3 regions of the Paenarthrobacter sp. UW852 genome follow, and region 1 is predicted to be linked to each of the others. Evidence: riboswitches for the same ligand, from Rfam matches in the RefSeq annotation. Region 1 holds a riboswitch; each other region holds the start of a gene.
The links. A riboswitch is a leader RNA that binds a small molecule or an ion and turns the genes downstream of it on or off. The one in region 1 is predicted to bind cyclic di-AMP.
Positions count from the first base shown of each region.

Region 2: linked by a shared signal. The riboswitch ahead of NEK97_RS15875 (hypothetical protein) and the one ahead of NEK97_RS05560 (M23 family metallopeptidase) in region 1 are both predicted to bind cyclic di-AMP.
Region 3: linked by a shared signal. The riboswitch ahead of NEK97_RS12050 (NlpC/P60 family protein) and the one ahead of NEK97_RS05560 (M23 family metallopeptidase) in region 1 are both predicted to bind cyclic di-AMP.

Region 1 covers NZ_JAMSGY010000002.1:526,774-534,542, forward strand. Annotated here, with positions in the region: gene NEK97_RS05555 (C40 family peptidase) at 1-394, opposite strand, end outside; cyclic di-AMP (ydaO/yuaA leader) riboswitch at 399-567, opposite strand; gene NEK97_RS05560 (M23 family metallopeptidase) at 705-1,535, opposite strand; cyclic di-AMP (ydaO/yuaA leader) riboswitch at 1,540-1,781, opposite strand; gene NEK97_RS05565 (metal-dependent transcriptional regulator) at 1,970-2,665, opposite strand; gene serC (phosphoserine transaminase) at 2,960-4,090, shown strand; gene NEK97_RS05575 (MFS transporter) at 4,161-5,465, opposite strand; gene NEK97_RS05580 (DUF3027 domain-containing protein) at 5,509-6,153, opposite strand; gene NEK97_RS05585 (cold-shock protein) at 6,158-6,541, opposite strand; gene NEK97_RS05590 (hypothetical protein) at 6,769-6,984, shown strand; gene NEK97_RS05595 (helicase-associated domain-containing protein) at 7,039-7,769, shown strand, end outside.
Region 2 covers NZ_JAMSGY010000009.1:68,850-76,618, reverse strand. Annotated here, with positions in the region: gene NEK97_RS15900 (HPr family phosphocarrier protein) at 1-12, shown strand, start outside; gene NEK97_RS15895 (helix-turn-helix domain-containing protein) at 37-435, shown strand; gene NEK97_RS15890 (alpha/beta fold hydrolase) at 416-1,219, shown strand; gene NEK97_RS15885 (DUF6480 family protein) at 1,352-1,615, shown strand; gene NEK97_RS15880 (ATP-dependent DNA ligase) at 1,677-2,741, opposite strand; cyclic di-AMP (ydaO/yuaA leader) riboswitch at 3,005-3,148, shown strand; gene NEK97_RS15875 (hypothetical protein) at 3,151-4,302, shown strand; gene NEK97_RS15870 (CdaR family transcriptional regulator) at 4,462-5,676, opposite strand; gene ald (alanine dehydrogenase) at 5,886-7,004, shown strand; gene NEK97_RS15860 (hypothetical protein) at 7,134-7,769, opposite strand, start outside.
Region 3 covers NZ_JAMSGY010000006.1:81,613-89,381, forward strand. Annotated here, with positions in the region: gene NEK97_RS12030 (cation diffusion facilitator family transporter) at 1-564, shown strand, start outside; gene NEK97_RS12035 (PEP/pyruvate-binding domain-containing protein) at 561-3,329, opposite strand; gene NEK97_RS12040 (universal stress protein) at 3,348-4,385, opposite strand; gene NEK97_RS12045 (FAD-binding protein) at 4,800-5,501, shown strand; gene NEK97_RS12050 (NlpC/P60 family protein) at 5,615-6,400, opposite strand; cyclic di-AMP (ydaO/yuaA leader) riboswitch at 6,404-6,596, opposite strand; gene NEK97_RS12055 (copper resistance CopC family protein) at 6,747-7,379, opposite strand; gene NEK97_RS12060 (NCS2 family permease) at 7,493-7,769, shown strand, end outside.

The DNA.
Region 1 (7,769 bases):
CCGTAACCTCGGAGGACTTTGCGGTGACTGCTGCTGCGGCGTCCTGGCTACCAGCGGCGCGCTGGGTGACCTGCGATGCACGCTGGACAACCTTGGGGGCTTCCTTGGTGGCCACGACCGGGCTCTCGAAGGCCACGGTGGCGGTTGGCTCTGCGGTGACGACGGCGGTTGCCACCATCTGCTGGGTACTGGAGGCTTCCGACTTGGAGACGTCCGTATCAGCTGCCGTAGCCGGAAGACCGGCGGTCAGGACAAGGCCCGAAGCTGCTGCCAGGACGACGGCCTGACGGCCAACCGAACCGGCGTTGGACGAAACAGCCTTGGAAAGAGTGTTCAAGGGGTTCGTACGAACCGTTTCAGCGCGGTGGCGCGCAGGGGTAGTGCGTGATGACACGTAGGTAGCCTCTCCCAATGCCTGCGAGGTGAGCTGTCGGATTCGGATGGGAGTCATCCGGCCGCGTTGCTTCAAGGAAGCTTTTGCGACTTAACCCCAAGGCCTTCTATCGAAGACCAAAAGTGGTTCCCCCGCCCCTGCCAGACGATTTATGCGAACGGACCTTGAGTGGTGGCAGAGCTAGGCAATCCACTCAAGTGCATCGGCCCCCTAAAAAGCCGATGCGCTTTGTACGGTACAACAGTTGAACGCGAATGTCACATTCAGGTCACGGGGTGTCGCAAAATGCGAGAGGCGACCATCAACTGGCTTAGAGCCAGCCCATGGGGTCTACAACTTCTCCGTTGACCTGGACCTCGAAGTGGAGGTGGCAGCCCGTGGAAGCGCCCGTGGTGCCGCTCAACGCGACGGTATCGCCACGGGTGACGGTCTGCCCGACCTTGACGTTGAAGGACGACAGGTGGTTATAGGTGGTCTCGAGGCCGTTGCCGTGGTCCACTACCACGCGGTTGCCTCCGCCATACTCGTGCCATCCGGCGAAAGTGACCTTGCCCGTGGCAGCCGCATGCACCGCGGTGCCGCACTGGGCAACGAAGTCCTGGCCGCGGTGGAAGTCTCCCGTGCCGCCCGTGAGGGGGCTGACCCGGTAGCCGAACGGCGAGGCCGTGACCAGGCTGTCCAAGGGGCTGGCAAGCGTGCCTACGGACGAGGCGCGCTGGATGCTGCCGACCGACTGGGCGCTGAGCAATTGCTTCAGCTTGCCGTCGGGGTCAGCTGCGGTTGCGACGGCGGCGCGGCTGAAGTCGATTTTTGCCGATGCGGCCGCGGAAACCTCTGGCTGACTGCCGCCGGAAACGGCGAGGGCGGACTCGGTCTGGCCCGACTCCGACGTTGCCATCACGGGGCTTGTGGCCGGCAGTCCGACAGTCAGCGCCAAGCCGGTGGCAGCGAGGGCTACTCCGGCTTTCTGGCCGACACCACTGGCTGCGGCGAAATCGGCAACCTGGCGCAATGGGCTCTTACGGCGGCGGACTTGGCGCTCAGTGTCACGGGGCCGGACCTCCATTGTTGCGCGGGCTGGCCGCAGCTCAACAGCGGGGCCGGTGGCGCGGCGACGACCCCTGACGTTCTGCGATGTCAAACTCTGTTCCTCTCTGGAAAGCCTGCGAAGTTAGCTGTCGGATTCGGGTCAGAGAGTTCAAAGACCCGGTCCGCACGAAACGCTCATGGCACACAGGTATCCCAGGAGGGACTTGCGTAAATGGGCACTTCTGCTGCGGACTTCACCCCAAGGCTGCTTCTTTAGACAGCCGCTTGTGGTTCCCCCGCCTCTGCCAGTGGTGGATGACACACCTGATCCGCTGGCAGAGCTCGGCTCCGGATCAGGTAACGCTTTGGTATCGGCGCTAGTAGATAACTATAGGCGATTAAAGCCTGCAGTAATAAATTCGTTATCAACAGGACGACGCACTCCCTTATCATCAATCCCGGAAAACCGCAGGTCACATTGTCCCGCAGGGCACAAAAGTGAGGTTTGACACGGCATACCCGAGGATGCGGCGCCCCGAAGGGAGGTCAGCCCAGGGAGACGAACACGTGGGCCGCAACTTCCGGTGGAAGCTCAAGCGCTCCCTCGATGCCGGGAACCCGGACAGAAATGTACTCGCCGACGCGTTCCAATGACACCGCTGCCCCGGGACGGATTCCGCCTTCGTCCAGTTGGGTGAGGAGTTCGGGCTCCACCTGGATGGGCTCGGCAAGCCGGCTGACCACCACGCGGGAATCGGCGGCGTAGCCATCCATGGCCTGCAGCAGGTTGATGTCGAGCCGCGGAATAGTCTGCGTCGGCAGGCCGCCCAGAGCTTCGAGTCCTGGAATCGGATTGCCGTAAGGCGACTCGGTGGGGTGTTCAAGGAGTTCGTAGAGCCGGCGTTCAACCCGCTCACTCATCACGTGTTCCCAACGGCACGCTTCGTCATGGACGTACGCCCAGTCGAGGCCAATGACATCGGCAAGGAGCCGCTCCGCGAGACGGTGCTTTCGCATGACCTCGGTGGCGCGCTTGCGGCCCATCTGGGTCAGTTCAAGGTGACGGTCGTTGGATACAATTACCAGGCCATCGCGCTCCATGCGGCCGATGGTTTGTGAAACCGTGGGGCCGGAGTGCCGCAGGCGCTCGGCGATGCGGGCCCTGAGCGCCACAATGTTCTCTTCTTCAAGCTCCAAAATGGTCCGAAGATACATCTCAGTGGTATCGATCAGATCCGTCATCCAGCTCAGCTCTCCTCGAACGCAGTTTCCTTGCGTAATCTCCACCGTACCGCGTCCTTGGCCAGGGCAGCCGGTGTGTACCGCTGGCCCTTGAACGCCGACACCCAGCCTAGCTTATTTGGAATTACTCTGGATAATTCCGGTCGCATCCTGTTGCTTCGCATTCCACGTGGCGGACTATGACGGATGCAGGTTACAGCCCCCGGGCCGAGTCAGGCAGAATTGGGGAGTCGAAGGGGCAGCGGATGCCACCTGCCACGACCCATCTCTAGCCGATACCCATTGGAGCCACACGTGAGCGACAACAGCATCACCATTCCCGCCGATCTGCTGCCCAAGGACGGACGCTTCGGCGCAGGACCGTCCAAGGTCCGCCCGGAACAGATCGAGGCGTTGTCTGCCGCATCGGCCACCATCCTGGGCACCTCCCACCGGCAGGCCCCGGTCAAGAACCTCGTGGGATCGGTACGGGAAGGACTCAGCCAGTTCTTCCGCGCACCCGAGGGATACGAGGTTGTCCTCGGCGTCGGCGGATCAACCGCCTTCTGGGACGTCGCCGCATTCGGCCTGGTGGAGAAGAAAGCACAGCACCTGTCCTTTGGCGAGTTCGGTTCGAAGTTCGCCGCCGCCACCAACAAAGCCCCGTTCCTTGATGCTTCCTCCATCATCAAGTCCGAGCCCGGCACCCGCCCCGTGGCGCAAGCCGAAGCCGGCGTCGATGTCTACGCGTGGCCCCAGAACGAGACGTCCACGGGTGTGGCAGCTCCCGTCAAGCGGGTCCAGGGCGCCGACGAAGGATCACTGGTCCTGGTGGACGCCACCTCCGCTGCCGGCGGCCTGGACGTCGACGTCTCGGAGTCCGACGTCTACTACTTCGCCCCGCAGAAGAACTTCGCATCAGATGGCGGGCTGTGGCTTGGCCTCTTCTCCCCCGCAGCCCTGGAACGCGCTGCCCGCATCAAGGCATCCGGCCGCTGGATCCCGGATTTCCTGGACCTGCAGACCGCCATCGACAACTCCAAGCTCAACCAGACGTACAACACGCCGTCGTTGTCCACCCTGGTGACCCTGGACGCCCAGGTTCAGTGGTTGAACAGCAACGGCGGCCTGGACTTTGCCAGCAAGCGCACTGCGGACTCCGCCAACCGGATCTACTCCTGGGCCGAAGCCTCCGAGTACGCCACCCCGTTTGTGGCCAAGGCAGAGGACCGCTCCAACGTCATTGCCACCATCGACTTCGACGACTCCATTGACGCGGCCGCGATCGCCAAGGTCCTCCGCGCCAACGGCGTGGTGGACACGGAGCCGTACCGCAAGCTGGGCCGCAACCAGTTGCGTATTGCCACGTTCGTCGCCATTGAGCCGGACGATGTCTCAGCGCTCCTTGCCAGCATCGACTACGTCGTGGGTGAACTGAAGAAGTAACCCTCGGCGGGTAGTCAGCCGGACCCGAGGGTCGGCGTCGTTCGGTCAGCCCGGACGGCGCCGTCGCCGCTTAACGGGCGGTGCCGCCGTCGCCCTCTTCCGTACCCGGAGGGGCAAGCAGCGACTCCACCCGGAAATGTTTCAGGCCACGCGCCCGCCGGTCAAAGCGGAGCCTCAGCTGTTTGGCCCGGATGATCCAGACCAAACCCACGACGGCGGTGCTGATGCCGGCTATTGCGGCTACGCCCACCGCCCAGCGCGGACCGCCGACGTTGGCCACCCAACCCACCAGCGGGGCACCAATGGGTGTCCCGCCCATGAAGATCGCCATGTACAAGGACATCACCCTGCCCCGCATAACGGCCTCCGTGGTCGATTGCACGTATCCGTTGGCACTGGTGATGAGGGTCAGCGCGAACAGGCCACAGGGAACCAGCGCGAGACCGAAAAGGGTTGCGTTGGGCGCCAGGGCAGCGAGCGTGCTGGAGACCCCGAAGCCTCCGGCCGCCAGGAAGATCAGCCTGAGGCGGGGCCGGCCGCGTCGGGCCGCGAGCAATGCCCCGGTCACCGAGCCGATGGCCATGATGGAACTCAAGGCCCCAAAGGCGCCGGCGTCCATGCCGAACTGGGTGCCTACCATCGCGGCGATGAACAGCGGAAAGTTGAGTCCGAAGGTGCCCACGATGAAGATGGCCACCAGGACCACTTGGATATCAGGCCTTCCCCGGACGTACCGCAGGCCTTCGCGGATGCGCCCTTTACCTGGTGCCGCACGTGGTTGTGCCCGCAGTGACGACGCCGGAATCAGCTTGAGCGCCCAGAGCATCGCGGCGAAGGACACCGTGTTGATGAGGAAGACCCATCCCGGCCCCACCACCACAGTCAGGACACCGGACACTGCCGGACCGATCATCCGGGCTACGTTGAAGGATGCGCTGTTCAGTGCCACCGCGTTGGGCAGGTAATCATCGGTGACGAGTTCCGAGACGAACGTTTGGCGGACCGGAGCGTCCAACGCCGTCACGATGCCCAGCAGCAGGGCAAAGATGTACACGTGCCACAGCTCCGCGACTCCCAACAACACCAGGATGCCCAGTCCCGTGCTGAGCAGGGCCATTGCCACCAGGGTGAGGAGGAGCAGCTTCCGCCTGCTGTAGCGGTCGGCAAGCAGGCCGGCCCACGGGGCAAGGAAAAGTTGCGGACCCAGCTGGAGGGCCAGGGTGATGCCCATCGCGCCGGCATCGTGCGCGGTCAGGTGGTCGAACACCAGCCAGTCCTGCGCAGTGCGCTGCATCCAGGTGCCGATATTGGAGATCAGGGCACCGAAGAACCAGATGCGGTAGTTGGGAATCCCCAGCGACTTAAAGGTGGACATCAGTGTCCACCATCGCTTGGTTCACCCCGGGTTTCCGCAATGCCTATTCAGCCCCGGCTTCGTCGGCGTCGTCCTCTACGCCGTCCGCTTCGGCGTCGTCTTCTTCGCCGTCAGCCTCGTCGTCAGCCTCGTCGTCGTCCGCTTCGGCGGGTCCCGTAGCGTCGTCCTCGTCGGCCTGGACGGATTCCTCCGTGACATCGCCGACCGTCTCCTCCACCAGCGGAGTCTCGTCCTCGGGGCGGACCCGCTTGGCCCACGGAACCCATTCCGGGGCGAGGATGGAATCCTCGGAGGGCAGCAGGCCGAGCTCGCTGACGGTCACGATCTTGGAACGGGAGTTACGCGTCACCACCGCGTACCACTGCCAGCCGCCGTAACCCGCGAGCTTGGATTCGAACAAGTGGGTGACCACGCGGTCGCCCTCCGACTTTGCGCCGAGGTGCGCACCCACTTCGCCCGGGTTGGCTATGCCCTGAACTGCCTCACGCGCAATATCGACGGCGGCAGCCAGGAAGGCGTCAGGCTTGCCGGTTCGCCACACAGGCAAACCGGCCCGCGGCTTCTCCGCCGCAGGCTTCCGCGCGGGGGCTTCCCCGTTTCCAGGAGCCTGGGCAGCGTCGGGGGCTGAATCAGGGCTTCCCTGCGCGCCCTTTCCGCCCTTCGTGTCCTGTGCGGATTCCGATGCCATGAGCCTAGGCTTCCAGCTCGTCGGCAACCTTGCGCAGCGCCATGCTGATGGCCTTGGCCTTGTTGCCGTCCGGGTACTTGCCGGACGAGAGAGAGCCGGAGAGGTTGTCCAGCACCGTCACGAGGTCCTGCACCATCGGTGCAAGATCCTTGGCGTTCATGCGCTTGGCCTTGGCAATGGAAGGCGTCTTCTCCAGGACACGAAGTCCCAGTGCCTGTGCGCCGCGGCGGCCGTCAGCTACACCGAACTCCACACGCGTGCCGGCTTTGAGTTCCGTTACGCCCGCGGGCAGGGACGTCTTGGGCAGGAATACTTCCTGGCCGTCTTCTGCCGCGAGGAATCCGAAGCCTTTTTCCTTGTCATACCATTTGACCTTGCCGGTAGGCACGTAATCAACCTTCTTCGTTTTCTTGCTCTGGGAGACACGTCGGGCCGTTACCGCATCCGCAGGGTCCTGCGGGATCGAGGGTGACAGCCCGGTCCGTGTTGGTCTGTTCCTTCAAGGTTATCCTGCCGGACCCCCTAATCCCGCTTTGGGACGCCCGCGTGCATGCCCGCGGGCGCCATGACGTGCAGCAACGGTCACGGCGGACTGCTCCTGCTAGCGTTGATGGCATGAATTCCCCGGGTTACCGCCGCCCCCTCGTGATTGCTGCCGCCGTCATTGCCGTGTTGTCATTGGCGGCCGTCGCCGCCGTCATCGCCATCGCTTCCGCGGGCAGCGCAGCCCCCGTGTGGATCACTTCCACGGCCCTTTACGGGCTGCCCGCGGCGTTCATGCTGGCGGCTGTCCTGGTGGTGGACGCCATCCGTCTTCGTCGCCGCCAGTAACCGGTCCGTCCCTCCGGCGGGCATGAGCGGCCCAAGGGCGGTACCGTTGGATTGATGTCCCTTATTCGCGCGCTCAGCAAGGAACTGGAAGCGCGCAGCGACGATTCGCTGCGGGCTTTGTTTGCCGCGCGGCCGGACCTTATCTCCCCCATGGCGCCGGACTTCGCTGCCTTGGCAGCCAGGGCGAGTGCCCGCGTGAGTGTCCAGCGGGCCTTGGAACGCTTGAACAAGCCGGAGATGCAGGTGCTCGAAACGCTCCATCTCTGCACCAATACCGATACCGGGCACAGTGTTTCGGCGGCCGGATTGAAGAAAGTCATTGCCGGTTCCACCCTCTCTGCCCTGGATCCCATCCTCGCCAAACTGCAGGAACTGGCCTTGATCCATCGGGCGGATCCACCCGCCGGTTCCCCTGCGACCACCTCACGGCAGCGCTTCTACCTCCCGGTGGGCAGCCTCAAGGACGTCATCGGCATCTACCCGGCAGGACTGGGACGGAGCTATACCGAGCTGGTCCGGCTCCAACCCGCCTTTGCCCAACGGGCAGTCCAGTTGGTGGCCGAACTGCACCAAAGCGGGCTCGGCATCCATCCAGCGAGCACGCCCATGGACGCGGCCCTTGCGCTGCAGCGTTGGACCTCCAGTCCCGCGGAGCTGCGGGCCATCCTGGCCACAGCTCCGGAACGCACTGTGGCCCTCCTGGAGAAATTCGGGAGCTGGGCCATGGGTGCTGTACCGCAGGCCCAGCGGCGGGCGTCGGTCACCCATGAAAGCCGCGACGTCGG
Region 2 (7,769 bases), on a different contig from region 1:
GACGCGGAATAGGTTCTTCCGGGCTAGGCTTCTGGCATGGCACTGATAGCTCCCCGCGTCACGGCCGGCCTCCCCGCCGACGACGCCCGGAATCTCGCGCGTTCCCTCCAGGACAGCAACGACATCACTGTGTTCGTGGATGGCACAGTCCACCGCCTGCCCGATCAGGCGAGGGACGCCGTCGTCGACCTCCTTGCCCGGCTGGGCCGGGGCGATACGGTGACGGTCAGCAGCGTGGAGGAAATGCTCACCACATCCCAGGCAGCGGAGCTCGCGGGCATCTCGCACACGTATCTGCGCAACATGACCGATCGTGGCGAGATTCCCGTGGAGTACCGGGGCACGCATCGTCGGATCCGGCAGGCAGCCATCATGGAGTGGCTTGAAACGCAGCGAAAGAAGCAGTCCGAGGACCATGACGAAACCAACGATTAGGCAGCGGCCCACGTTTGAGGTTGCCGAGGTCGAGGTTTCGGGACTGGTTGGTCGGATCCATTGGACCGCTGGGACACCCGCGACTGGCTCCGGGGACGAACCGGCGTACGTCCTGATCCATGGCATCGGGGTGTCGCACCGGTATTTGTCGCGGCTCCACGCCGTTCTCGCCGCCCACGCACCAACCTACTCTTTCGACCTGCCCGGTTTCGCGGGGACCGCCAAGCCGGACAGGCAGCTCCAGGTGGAGGATTATGGTGCCTTCATCGCGGAAGCCTTGGCGTCCCGGGGCATCGATCGGTACGTCCTGGTGGGTCATTCCATGGGTGTGCAGTTTGCCATCGAAGCGGCATTGCATGCGCCCGAGCGGGTCCAGCGCCTGGTGTTGATGGGGCCGGTGGTGGATTCGAGGCACAAGAGTATCCTCCGGCAATCGCTGGCGCTTACCTTGGACGGCGTCCTGCGAGAAAGTCCCTCGTCCAATTGGATCGTCATCTCCGACTACTTCCGATGCGGGCTCCGCTGGTACCTCACCGAACTCCCGGTGATGATGGGCTATCCCACCGAAAAGCGGCTGGCCGGCATCAAGGTGCCTGTGCTGGTCCTGCGCGGAAGCCGGGACCAGGTGGCAGGCCCCGACTGGTCGCTCCGGCTCTCCCGAACCGTGGACCAAGGGCGCTTGGTGGAGATTCCCGGAGTGGGGCACGTAGCGCAGCATATGCGCCCGCAAGCGGTGGCGGACGCCATCCGCAGCTTCGTCGCCGCGACCACACAGCACAGTTAGGCCACCCAGCACAGTTAGGCGCTGGGGCACGACGCCGGAGCCTGGGTTGGGTGCCCCTTGTTGGCTCCGGCGGGATCACGCTAGGCTGGCCAGGCAAGCGAATAGTAAGTCTGCTTACGAAAGGGTTTGACCATGACCAGCTATGACCCGGAAGACGATCCCCAAACCTTCGGCGTGAGCGGCGCGACCGGACCCTTCGACACCACCGCCGATGCGGACAGCATCCACGAAGATCCGGACATGCGCCAGGACGAGGACGACGATCCCGCGGCCTCTGCCAACCCTGATCCCCTGGACGGCAACGTCACGGGATTGGAGCCAGGCGGAGGGGTACCCCCGGGCGAAACGCCGCCGGCCGAAGGCAGCATGAGCAGCGACCAGGGACACGAAGAGTAATTTCGTCGCTACCCCGCTGTTACGTTGCGGGCCGACAACGTAACAGCGGGCTGGCAACGTTCTACGGCAGGCTCAGGATCTCCCCGAGATCGTAATCGGCAGGCTCCTCCAGTTGCGCGTACGTGCAGCTCTCCGGAGTCCGGTCCTGCCTCCAGCGGCGGAACTGCGTGGTGTGGCGGAACCTGTCGCCCTCCATATAGTCGTACGCCACTTCGATCACAAGCTCGGGGCGCAGTGGCACAAACGAAAAGTCCTTGCCCCCGCTCCACCTGCTTTGCGCACCAGGCATCCGAGAACCACCGGCAACCTCGTCCTGCTTGGCCCACTCGCCCCACGGGTGATCAGCGAGATCCACCTGGTAGGGCTCAAGCTCGGCAACCAGTGCTTCCCGCTTGGCCATGGGGAACGATGCCACCACCCCCACGTGGTGCAGCCGACCGGCGTCGTCGTAGAGCCCCAACAACATGGAACCCACCACCTTCGCAGTTTTGTGCCAGCGGAACCCGGCCACCACACAGTCCGCGGTCCGAACATGCTTGGTCTTGAACATCACGCGCTTATTGGGTTGGTAGGTTCCATCCAGCGGCTTGGAGAGAACCCCGTCCAGGCCCGCGCCCTCCAACTGCACGAACCATTCCTTGGCCCGCTCGAGGTCTGTTACCGCCGGAGTCACATAGACGGGCGGTTCGGCCCTGGCCAAGGCCGATTCCAGGATGGCCCGGCGCTCCGAGAAGGGCCTGCCCATCAGGTCTTCCTCGCCCAGGGCAAGAATGTCGAACGCGACCATGGAAGCCGGCGTTTTCTCGGCGAGCATCCTGACCCGGCTGTCCGCGGGGTGGATCCGTTGCTGGAGGACCTCGAATTCCAACCTGTTGCCCTCGATCAGGACGATCTCACCGTCGATCACACACTTCTCCGGGAGGTTCTTCCTCAGCGCCTCAACCAGCTCGGGAAAGTAGCGCGTCATGGGCTTCTCGTTGCGGCTGCCCAGGATGACCTCGTCCCCATCCTTGAAAACGATGGTCCGGAAGCCATCCCACTTCGGCTCGTAGTGACCCACATCGGGGATGTCCGGAACTGATTTGGCAAGCATGGGCGAGACGGGCGGCATCACTGGCAGGTCCATAGGAAATGTCTACCCTGCCGTCGGACGCCGAAGCTAGTCTTAGGCGGTGGATATCTTGGCCGTGTTTGGGGCAGTACTCGGAGTTCCAGCACCAGTAGCCGGCTCCCGCGCCGGCCCCGAAGCCTAGGCGCACGGAGCCTCCCGCCTAGCTCGACGTACCGTCCGTTACATTAATGTGACTTTACTTTCCGGCTCATGTACCGTCGTAGGGCGACCCGTATCTCCGCTGGGCCGCTTCCGGATTGACGCCGAGCTCTGCCGCAATCCGGGATCCGCCAGACCCGCGGCAGAGGCGGGGGACCCACAAGTTCCCGGACTTTCCAAGTCCTCGGGGTGAAGCCGCTTCGGCGGCCGGACGGCCTCGTCCGAACCCGACAGCTAACCTCGAAGGCGTTGAGAGGCAACCACCATGTCCCCAACCATGGATCAGCCGCGCCGCGCCCTCATCGAACGCGAGCGCACCAAGCCAACCGGACGCCGTCGGGCCGAACCCAGCGGATCCGCCACCGAAGCAGCCACGGCGCCTCAGGCACCAAGTACGACGCCGGAACCCGCCGCTGCTGCCCAGCCCACCACGCGCGCGGCTGCCCGGGCAGCCGAGCGGGAAAGGGCAGCCCGGGCTGAAGCCGAACCCGCAGAACCGGCCACCGCCGCGATCCCGGCAGTGCAGGCCGCCCAGGCCGCGGCACCGAGGTCCACCACTCCGGGCCCTCCCACTGCAGCCATCCCCATCGTCGACGTTGCCAAGCCGGCACCCAAGCCGGACACGCAGCAGTCCACACCACCGGAGCCCGCCACGGCAGCCATCCCCATCGTCGACGTTGCCGGGCCGGCACCTACTCCCGTCCCCGCCAGGACCGGCTTTGGCTCGTCGTCGTCGTTCAACCGCGAACCCCAAGCCGTGCTTCGAAAGGCCGCATCGGTCAAGCAGATGAGCCAGCGTATGGCCGTTGTTGCCGGCGCTGTAGGACTGGTGCTCACAGCGGGAGGTCTCGGCCAGGCCCTTGAGCTGCCGTTCTTCGGCCATGAAACCCCCGCCCAAGATGCGAGCGCCCATGGGGACAGGGAGTCGGGCTCGGCTGCGCCCGGGCCTCGGGCTTCCTATTCCACCGCGTCCTCACCGTCGGCCTCGTCGGCAGCGCCAACAGCGTCATCCTCATCGGCAGCTGGCCAGCCGGCGACCGTCCCCGAGGCACCTTCTGAGGTGTCGCCGTCGTCGGTTCCGGCCCCGCACGTCTCGCTTGCGGCCCCGGTTTGGGTTCCTTCGGCGGCGCCGTCGGCGGCTAACCCGGCGCCGGGCGCCTCCGCGGCAGTCCCGACGCAGCCTGCCCCGGCCCCCACCGATGTGCCCGCCGATACAGTCACCACGGCGCCGTCTCCGGCCCCGACAACCACGCCGACGCCGACCACCACCCCGACGCCCGCGCCGACACCCACGCCGACGTCGACCGCCACTCCCAAGCCGCGCCCCACCGGGAACCCCACCGCCGGAACGAACCCGCAATCCACTGGGACCGCCCTCGACGCGATCCTGGACGCCGCCAAGAAGGCCGTGAAGTGAGCACCCGGCTACCCCGTACGGCAACGCCGATCGGATGGCATGGCCGGTACTGCACCAGCAGCCGGACCGCCACCTTCAGGCGAAGGATGGGCCGCTGGAGCTGCCAGCGGTTGAGGCGTTCCTAGTCCTCGGATCCCCGAAACAGGGAGCACAGGCCGCCTAGATCCTGGGTCGCCGTGCCCAGCGGTGTGCTTTCAGGGCCGCATGCAGTTCAAGCCGGATCGCGCCGCTCAACGGGTCAGCCCCGATGAGCTGGCGGATCCGGCCCAGCCGGTTGTAGATGCTGCTCCTGTGGAGATGGAGCTTCGCTGCGACGTCCTGGACGGAACCGTCATTGTCGTAGAGCAACTCCAGGACCGGGAGGAGCTCGCCGTTCCTGTCCTGGTCCTCCAGCGTCCTGTAGTGGACCGATCCGGTGTCATCCCAGCCACCGGGCGCCAAAAGGCGATCAAAGAGTTGGTAAACCCCTACGGCTCGGCTTTCCACGAGCTCGCCGAGCGGCAGGTCAACCGCGGCAGCCTGGGCCGCTACTTTGGACTGGCGGTAGGCGCTGGAGATCTGCCGGATCACCTGGAATGGTTCACTGATGCCAAGGATGACGCGGTCCACCGTCCTTCCGGCGCGCTTGGCGAGTTCCAGTTGGTAGTGCACCAGTACCTGTGCATGGTCTGCCCTCCCGCCTGATTCCCGGAACAGGACCACCGAATGCGTCTCGGTTCCGGCACTGAACAAGGCGGCGTTGACACCGATCGTGGACTGCAGCGCCGCCGAGCGGTGGGTGAGGGTTGCTGCGATGGGGTCGACGGCGGACCCGGCACCGTCCGGGTCGAGGATGGTCACCAGCTGCCACGGACCCCGCCCTTGGATTTCCTTCCACCCGGCTACGGCAGCCACCGCGTTGGACTCGCCGTTGCAGGCCGAAAGGAACTCCTGCTCGCGGCGGCGCCGAAACTCTGATTCGGCCGTGTTGGAGTCGAGGAGCAGTCCCGCCAACAGGTCCAGTTCGTCCCGTACGCCTGGCAGTTCGGCGAGTATCGCCGTCGCGCTTTGCTCTTCAGCGTCCAACTGCACCCACAGGTAGCCGACCCGGAATCCGCGGACCAGTAGCGGGACGCAGACCCGGCCCAACATCCCGAGTTGGTCGTTGGCGGGAACCACCACCGGGCGTACTGCCGTGGAGATGCCGTGGGACAGCTGCCAGGCGCTGACGTCGGTGGGGACGCGCTTGCTGAGCAGGAAGTTCACGCGGACGCGGTCGGCGTGCGACTGGTTGGAGCTGTAGGCGAGGAGGACGCCGTCGAGGTCTTCCAGTGACAAGCCGCGGCCGAGCTTCAACGCGACGCGTTCTACGATCTGTTCCACGTCCTGCTGCATCTGGAAAGCGTACCAACAGGAGGCGACACCTGACGCTTGAGTGCTCGACAAATGTCGAGTCCATATGAAGAAGATCGTTGAATTTCCGGCCTTTTGCTGACTGGTAGCCTTGGGCTTCCATGTCGCCTGCCTCACAGCCGGATTTATTCTGGAACCACAGCCCGCAACACATTTTCGGCCGAAGAGGCCGCTAACGATGGAGCCCACAAATGATCATCGGCGTCCCCAAAGAAATCAAGAACAACGAATTCCGCGTAGCCATCACGGCCGCAGGTGTCCACGAATTCCGCACGCACGGACACACCGTTCTGGTTGAGCGCGGCGCAGGCCTCGGCTCGGGCATCACCGATGAGGAATACTCGATCGCCGGCGCCGAAATCGTCAACGAAGCCGATGACGTCTGGGGTCGTGCGGACATGGTCATGAAGGTCAAGGAACCCATCGCGGCCGAGTACCACCGCTTCCGCAAGGGCCTGATCCTCTTCACCTACCTGCACCTCGCCGCAGAGCCCGAGCTCACTGCCGAGCTCATCAACTCCGGCGTCACGGCCATCGCCTACGAAACCGTGCAGGAAGGCCGCGCCCTTCCGCTGCTGGCACCGATGTCCGAGGTAGCAGGCCGCCTCTCCGTCGTGGTCGGCGCTTCCTCGCTGATGGCTCCGGCCGGCGGTAAGGGCGTGCTGCTGGGCGGCGTTCCGGGTGTCCGTCCGGCCAAGGTTGTTGTCCTGGGTGCCGGCGTTGCGGGAACCAACGCCGCTGCCATGGCGCTGGGCCTCGGTGCTGATGTCACCATCATGGACATCAACATCAACCGGCTGCGCGAACTCGATGCCCTCTACCAGGGCCGCCTGAAGACCGTTGCCTCCAACGCCTACGAGATCGAGAAGTCAGTTATCGACGCAGATCTCGTGATCGGCTCCGTCCTGATCCCGGGCGCCAAGGCTCCCAAGCTGGTGACCAACGAGCTCGTTGCCCGCATGAAGCCGGGCTCGGTCCTGGTGGACATCGCCGTGGACCAGGGCGGCTGCTTCGAGGACACGCACCCCACCACCCACCAGGAACCGACGTACAAGGTCCACAACTCGATCTTCTACTGCGTTGCCAACATGCCTGGCGCCGTTCCGAACACCTCCACGTACGCACTGACCAACGTCACCCTGCGCTACGCCGTGGCACTGGCCAACCTGGGCGTCAAGGCCGCCTTCGACCGCGACCCCGCCCTGGCTGCCGGCCTCAACATCGCCGCCGGCCACGTGGCACACCACTCCGTTTCCGAGGCGCACAACCTGCCCCTCGTCAACGACTGGCACAGCCTGGTTTCCGCCTAACGGGCAAAACCACAACCGCCCGACGGCGGGGTGCGGCTTCCACACGAAGCCGCACCCCGCCGTCGTGGTTTAAGGCGTGCCGAGATGGCAGAAAATGCCAATGTTCCTGACGAACATTGGCATTTTCCGTCACTTCGAGGGGATGACGGGCGGTGAGGGTTCCACATGGATGGGAACGGGTACCGGGAGGTCCGATGGGCGAAGCTTTCCCGGGTCGATTGTGGGAGGAACCACGGCCGGAGGCGTCACGGGTACTGCCGGGGGTGTGGGAATGACCCCATTGCCGGGCTCGCCCCGCGAGGGAACCTTGGGTGCTTTTGTTGCTGCGCTCCCGCCGGGTTGCGCCTGGGAACCGCGTTCATGGGCGCTTGGCTCCGGCAAAGCGGGCGCCTGGCCGGGTTGGCTCTGCACAGGAGTGGGCCTGACGTCCCCGGAAGGCGACTCAGTGGTCGAACCCGCCGGTCCACCCTGTTTCGGAGCGGATCCCGCGCCGGGCGCCAGCTGTGAAACCACCGAACCGATGGCTGCCCCAAGATGCTGGAAGGCGCCCGGGATGCCACCCTCGGACGCGGCCGCAGCCGTAGCACCGCCAGCCAGGGAGACAACAACGGCCAGGCCGGCAATGGCGGCGCGGCGCTTCTTCCGTCTCCGCGCGGCAAGTTCGTCGTGTGCGGCAGGTTCGTTGTGTGCGGCAAGTTCGTCGTGTGCGGCAGGTTCGTTGTGCGCGGCAGGTTGGTCGCGCACCGCGGGGGCCGGGACCATCAG
Region 3 (7,769 bases), on a different contig from region 1:
CACACGGATGTCATGCTGTGGGCAGCCATTGTGGGTGCCGTTGCCAACCTTGTTTCGCTCCTCATCCTGCAAGGCGCCCAAAAGGAAAGCCTGAACGTCCGCGGGGCCTACCTTGAGGTCCTCGGCGACCTTCTCGGATCCATCGCCGTGATCGTCGCGGCCATCGTGATCATGACCACGGGGTTCGCGGCGGCGGACCCCATTGCCTCCATGCTGATCGCATTGATGATCATTCCGCGGGCATGGAACCTGCTCCGTGATGTGGTGGACGTGTTGCTGGAGGCAACTCCCAAGGGCGTGGATGTGAACATGATCCGTGAGCACATCATTGCCGTGGACGGCGTGGTGGAAGCCCACGATATCCACATCTGGACCATCACCTCCGGGGTCCCGGTGTTCTCAGCCCACGTGGTTGTGGAGGACGAGGTCCTCAACGCCAGGGGCGCGGACCTCATCCTGGATCAGTTGGGATCGTGCCTGGGCCGGCACTTCGATACCGAGCACTGCACGTTCCAGTTGGAGCCCGTGAGCCACTCAGAGCACGAGTCACACCAGCACGCCTAAACCCCTCCGCCGGTGACGTCCTTCACGGTCACCGTCCCGGCAGCACCGTCGACCGTTAGCTGCTGGCCCGAGGCGATCCTGGCAGTGGCATCAGGAACACCCACAACTGCCGGGATGCCGTACTCGCGGGCTACCACTGCGCCATGGGAGTTTGGCCCGCCCATCTCCATGACGAGCCCTCCGGCAGTAAGGAACAGAGGAGTCCAGCCGGGGTCGGTGGAAGGGGCCACGAGGATTTCGCCGGGCTCGAGGTGTGCGCCTACGGGGTCCATGATGACCCTGGCCCGCGCCGTCACCAGGCCAGCCGACGCCGGGCTGCCGGACAGAGTGCCCGGCCCCGCCTGAAGCCCCCGTGGCGCGGTAGCTTCGGGCTCGGTACCGTCGGACAACAGCAGCCTGGGGATATGCCTCCGCCGCAACTCCAGCTCGTATGCCGCACGCCGCTCCGCCACAACCCCACGAAGGTCTCCCCCGGCAAGCGCAACCTCGGCGTCATCGAGGTCAAGGAAAAAGATGTCCTCAGCGTCTTCGATCCGTTGGGACGCCGCCAGGCCATTCCCGACCAGGAGCAACTGCTCCCGTGCCGCTGCCAGCCCCAGGACCAGGTTGTACTTGGGCAGCTCCCGAAGCCCCGCGAACCTCCTTGTCCGGTCCAGCGCGGTACGCACGACGGCTGCGTGCAGCGGGCTCTTTGCCCTGGCACGAGCCACCAGGCGCGCGACCTGGTCATCCGCCTCCCTGGCGGCTTTGTCGAACTGCTGGTCCGGAGTGTCCGCTCCGGGTTCAAGGCGCAGGTAATTGGCCACGACTCCAAGGACATGGGTTGGATCGTCCGCCCATCGCGGCATGCCGAGGTCGATTTCAGCCACTGCCCGGTGCCCGTATTCCAGAAGGAAGGCCTTCATCCCGGACTGGGCGACGGGCGGAAGTGTGGCGTCGCGGTAGTGGAGCGCCAACTCCCCTGCCGTGCGGCCCACCATGAAAGACGTGGCATCGGGGTCTTGCCGGATGTCCGAGGCAAGGTGCCATAGGGCCAGGTCCATCTGCGTGGTCACGTTGTCGGCGAGGCCGCGGATGACGGTTTGAAGTTCGCTGTACGGAGCTTGTGCCCCCAGGAGACGGCGCACCAGGGCGAGCATGGCGAAGCCGAGCACTGGAAGTGGCAACACGGTGGGCACCGTGGGAAATACCCGTTCGCCCAGGATTCTTTGGACATACGCAATCCGTTGATGGGGAGTGGCGTTCTCGGGGACGGAAAAGGAACGGCGGAGTTCCGCAGAGAGCCGGTCCACACGTTTCATGGCTGAAGCCGGAGCGAACAACCCGCGGAGAAATGACTCCGGGACACGGTACTTGGCGGCCACTGGTCCTACGTGCCGGATCAGCTTCAGGGGTGTTTTGATGGTCACTGAGAATCGCGGGTCCTCGAAAAGCTCCCGCATCAGCATTGCGGAGCGGGCTTCCATGACATCGAACACCCGGGGAACAATGGCGCGGCCAATCCGGCTCCGCAGCACCGCCGTGAGATCGAAGAAGATGCGCTGCCCGGCTTCGTAATATGCCGGTGGGCCCGAGCGTGGATCCGGCACATCGAAGGACGCCGTTGTCGCGACGCAAGAGGCCACTAGGCGGATGCCCGCCAAGCCCATAGGCGTTAATGGCCGGGTAAGACCCTGGGCAAGGCTGAAATTCAAGAACGCGTGCTCTCCTGGGAGCGGAGGATTCCGGGTCATCTGCGGATACAGCGTGGTGATGGGCCGGGATTGGGTCAGCCAGAGCTTGCCCGCGCCGTCGATGGCCCATTCTGTGTCCTGGGGTGCCCCGTAGTGCTGCTCTACCCGGCGGGCCAACCCGGCGAGGTCCAGGATCTGCCGATCATCCAGGCAGGCTTTCAGTGCGGACCCACCGGACTGCTCCGACGCGGCCCGTTCTATCCGTTCCGTGCCACCACCGGGCAGCGGCCGGATCTCCACGAGCCTGTCACCCAGGCTTCGTTTTACGATGGTCCGGCTGTTGATGTCCACCACATACTGGTCCGGGTTCACCGCCCCTGACACAACGGCCTCTCCCAAACCGGGGGATGCGTCTATCACAGCCTCGTGGCGCTTCCCAGTGACCGGATTGGCTGTAAACATGACACCTGCCGTAGCGGAAGCAACCATCTCCTGAATGACCACCGCGAGGGCCACAGATGAATGGTCAACCCCGTTGGTGGTCCGGTAGCTGACGGCGCGGTCTGTCCAGAGGGACGCCCAACAGCGGCCTACGGCATCCAGGACCGCCTCTGCACCCACGACGTTGAGGAAGGTGTCCTGCTGACCGGCAAAGCTGGCGCCGGGCAGGTCCTCCGCAGTTGCAGACGACCTGACGGCCACGGGCACCTCCTCGCCGAGCTCCCGGTATGCCGCGAGGACCGCCTCCGCGACTTCGCCTGGGATACCGGCGTCGAGCACCACTGACCGGGCGCGGGCAGCCAGACTGTTCAACGTGCCAGTATCCGTGGACCCAGCCTCAGAGAGTTCGCGAAGGACTGTATCCAAGCCAGCAGCAGCGAGTGCCCGCCGGTACGCGTGGGTGGTGAGGCAAAACCCGGGCGGGAAAGGCAGTCCCGCGCTAACCAGTTCACCGAGGTTGGCGGCCTTCCCCCCAACCTCTGAAAGCATGCTTCCCCGTATTGTGGCGATGTCCACGATGAAACCCTGGGCGGCCTTGCGAGGGCCAGCCGGGTGGCCCTCCGGCTGGTTCAGTGGCTGCTGGCTGTCCATCGCTGGGGATCGCTGCCGCTAAGCTGCGCCGAGCATTGGCCCGAAATTGGGCCGATCGGCAAGCCGCGGATCTTCCCGGTCCGGAACTACCAGCACCGGCCCCTTCGCGTGATGGAGGACTCCATCAGACGTGGACCCAAGGAGCATCCCGGCGAATCCGCCGCGGCCACGGGTGCCGAGGACCACGAGCTCAACGGCGCGGCTTGTTTCGACCAGGACATCCACCGGAGCGCCGTCCCGGAGCTCTGTCTCTATGGTCAGTCGCGGGAAATGGCTCTGAAGCCACGCCAAGCCGGCATCCAACTGCACTTTGATGTCGGCGAAGAGGGCATCGCGATCAAGTGGGGCCGGTACCCACGCGAGGGAACCACTGTATTGGGGAACAGCGCAGATCACACGGAGCTTGGCGCCCATGCGCTGTGCCTGCTCCGCAGCCTCGAGAACAGCTACGCGGGCCTGCTCGGAGCCGTCCACGCCTACTGCCACAACATTCTCGACGGTACGGGGGCCGGCCTTGGCGTGCTCGGCTTTGATGTGTTTGTCCTCGGTGCTCTCCCCAAGGCGGTCCGCGCAGTACAGCGGTACGGTCACCGTGGGGCACTTGGCATGGGCGGGCAAAGCACTGCTCACCGACCCCAGGAGGCGCCCAACGAATCCGCCGCGGCCCCGGCTCCCGAAGACCAGAAGCGCTGCTTCAGCCGAGAGGTCGAGGAGGACACCTGCGGCATCACCGTTTTCGACCGAAGCATCCACGTCGATCGAATAGGCAGAAACCTTGTCCATGGCTTGCTTGACGATTGCATCGGCGCCTTCGCGGATGACGGAGTCGTCCACGGTGGCGTAGCCTCCGTCCAGACCAGATGCGGCAAAAATGGGGACCGAGTAGGCCGTGACGATATGCAAGGGGAGCTGGCGACGCTCTGCTTCACGCGCTGCCCAGACCAAGGCGCACTGGCCGTGCTCGGATCCGTCCACTCCAACGACGATGCCGCCGGGAGCAACCGCCGATTCCTCGCCATCGCGTGGCACTTCATTGTGTCCTTCGTGCTGGTCCATGGGGCCCGCCTCTCCACCTACTGCTTGATGTTCCGGCTATTCTGCCAGAGGTTCTCCGCACTGGATTCCCTGACTCTTCAAATGTCAATGGCCGGGGTAGGAGAAACTTGGAATCTCTCCTTCCAATGCCCACTATTCTCGGTCGGAAGTGCCGAATCAAGGCGACTTCGGGCTATGTGCATAACGGTCCGGGCTCAGTTCAAACCACACGGGATCGGCCTGCTGGCGGACACGAAAAACACGACGCCGGGAAGGCTACCCATGGCCGAAAAAGTTCGGTAGTGTTCGAGTCACCGAATAGCCGGGCAGCGTGTCTCATGACACACCCCGGCCGTTAATTTGCGGCCGCTTGGGGAACTCGGACGCGATCCCACGCGATGCCGCAGGGCACACACGTCAAGGAGGAACCAAGCAGTGTCACTCACGCCTGATTCCGGCACGGAACGAACCACCACAGTGGTCATCGGCGCCGGCCTCTCCGGTCTGGCTGTTGCCAGCGAGCTTAGCCGCTACGGGGTGGGCTCCATCGTCGTTGACGGGTTCGGGTCGCTGTCAGCCACCGGGCCTTCGACCCACACTGGAATGCTCCAGCGCTGCGACATCGCCGATCCCGCCATGCAGGAACGCAGCGAGATTCTCCGCCACCTGCGCAACTACGCCGCCAACCATCAATTGGACGTTCGCAGCACCACCCGCGCCGTTCGCCTGGATTTCCTGGGCTCCGACCCGTCGCAGCAGATAGGGCACGGCCCCACCGGAAGCACCGCATCGGCCACCCTCCGGGGCAGGATCGTTTTCGGCCCCCTCGAATCCACTCCCCGTCAGTGGGCGGTCCACACCGCCCAAGGTGTCCTGCTGGCCGACCACGTCGTGGTGACGCGCTGCGCCCAGAGCCAGCTGCGCCGGATGCTGGCAGAACTTGGAATTGCCGTCGGCCAGAATTTCGCCGCGGCAATGCGTGCCGTGGGGATGCACCTTGTAGGCGTCGGAGAACTCATTACCCCGACTCCCAAAGAAGTCCTTCGGCAGGCCAAAGCTGTGGGGCAGGCAATTTCCGCCAGGGTGGCCCTACCGGCAGGCAACGGCATGGCCGGAAGCGGCGTAGCCATCGCCTAGGACGGCCGCTTCACCGCCACTGGAACTTTTGCGCACATTTCTTAACGCCAAAGGCCGGCACCCTCGAAGAATGAATCTTCGAAGATGCCGGCCTTTGAACTGAAGCGTGAGGCTTATGCGCCTGCGCGTACGTACGTGATGGGACCAGTTGCGGTCAACCAGCTGATCGGGTGGATACCCGTCTGGTTGCCGTTGATGCCACCGCTGATGGCCTGGCCGTTGCCGATGTAGATTGCAACGTGGCCGGACTGGACGATCATGTCGCCGGGCTGGGGGCTGCTGACGACCTTGCCGTAGTTCATGAACTGCATGGGCGCGAGGTCACCAACGGGGATACCTGCGGAGCCGAGGGCCCGCTCCACCATGGCGGTGCAGTCCTGCATGATGCCGATCTGGGCGTAAGCCGAGGCGACCATGGCGGCGTTGACTCCACCGACGGCCGGTGCAGCGGCTGCAGGAGCAGCGGCGGCCGGAGCGGCTGCAACTGACGCGGCAGCCTTTGCTACAGGAGCGGCTGGTGCAGTTGCTGCCACTGCTGCTTTCTTGGCAACAGGTGCCTCGACGACGGGAGCCGGCTTCTCGATGACCGGAGCTGCTACGGAAGCAACAGCAGGGCGCTCGAAGTTGACGGTAGCCGTAGCTGCGGCGGTTACAACCTTGGTGGGAGCCTCGGAAACGGTCTCGGCGACCGTGGCGGGGCTGGAGTCACGCTGAACCGGGGTCTCGGCTGCGTGGGCAGCGATGGAGCCGGTCAGGACAAGGCCCGAAGCCGCTGCGATAACAGCTGCTTGGCGGCCAGCGCCGGAAGCGTTGCTGGCGACTGCCTTGGAGATGGAGATGAACGGATTAGGACGTACGCTGTCCGCCTTACGACGGCCGCGAAGAATGCTTGAAGACATGAAAAAGCCTCTCCCGATGCCTGCGAGGTTAGCTGTCGGATTCGGATGGGAGTCACCCGGCCACTATCCCCCGCTGTTCAGCGGAAGCATCGTGACTTCACCCCAAGGCACGCTCGAAAGCGACCTAAATTGGGTTCCCCGTCTCTGCCGTAAGGTTTGTCTGCGAACGGATTCCGGACTGCGGCAGAGCTAGGCAATCAGGCCGGAAGTGCCCGCTACGTGGAACAGGCACAGCTACTACGGTACGCGATGATCTCGCCGAAGTCACATTTAAGTAACGAGAACCGGGATTTTGGCGTGTCGCAGTGACCAATCCGAGATATTCGCAGCTACGTAGAAAAGCCTGTTATTCCGCGGAATCTCCCGCATTTGAGTCGCTGGAGGCGGCGAGTTTCTTCCGGGCGGTAACGGCGAGATAGATCACAAGGCCCACAGCAACCACGGCCAGTCCCACGATGCTCCACGGGAAAGGTTGGGACGCGTCAGCGGCCGGGGTGCTGGTGGCAGTACCGGGCGCTGCAGTTCCTGCCGTCGGAACCGTATTTGAAGGTGCCGACGACGAAGGCGAGGCACCCGCGGCGCCGCTCGTCGCCGTCGTGCTTCCAGCAGCGGCCTTGAACGTGAAGGTGCCCTCGATGGGGTGCGAGTCGGAGCTGACGACCCTCCAGACCACGGTGTATTCGCCGGCCGGCGCGCCTTCTCGGATCTTCTGGACCGCCTGGTTGTCGATGATTTCGACGGGCCCATCCGCCCAGTTTTCGCCACCCGCAGTGACTGTAACGCCCGATCCGATGGCCAGCGGCCTGTTGTTGAACGTGATGGAGACCGACGCCGGGACAGCTGCCACGCTGGATCCGTTGGCCGGCGCTGTGGATTCGGCGACGTCGTGCGCGGAGGCCGGGCCCGCGGAAAACAGCAAAGCGGATGCGAAGGCCAGGGCGGCAACGACGGCGGCCAGAAGCGGGCGGATGGTGCGCATGGGGCGGTTTCTCCTAGTGTTGGCTTCCTTACAGACTAGGCGAATCGTCAGGAGGCCCATATCCGACGGCATAGGATTTGAGGGCACACTCCCCTCGATCCCCGGAGTCCTTCATGCTTAAACAAGGTTCTGCCATCGACCGCTACTTCAAAATTTCCGAGCGTGGCTCCACATACTCCCGGGAAATCCGAGGCGGCTTCGCAACCTTCTTCGCCATGAGCTACATCGTGGTCCTTAACCCGTTGATCCTTTCCGGGCAGGATTCCAGCGGAGCGTCGCTGGGATTCACCGCCGTCGCGGCCACCACGGCATTCGTCGCGGGCATCCTGACCATCCTCATGGGCGCCTGGGCCAAGCACCCGTTCGCCGTTGCCACGGGCTTGGGCGTTA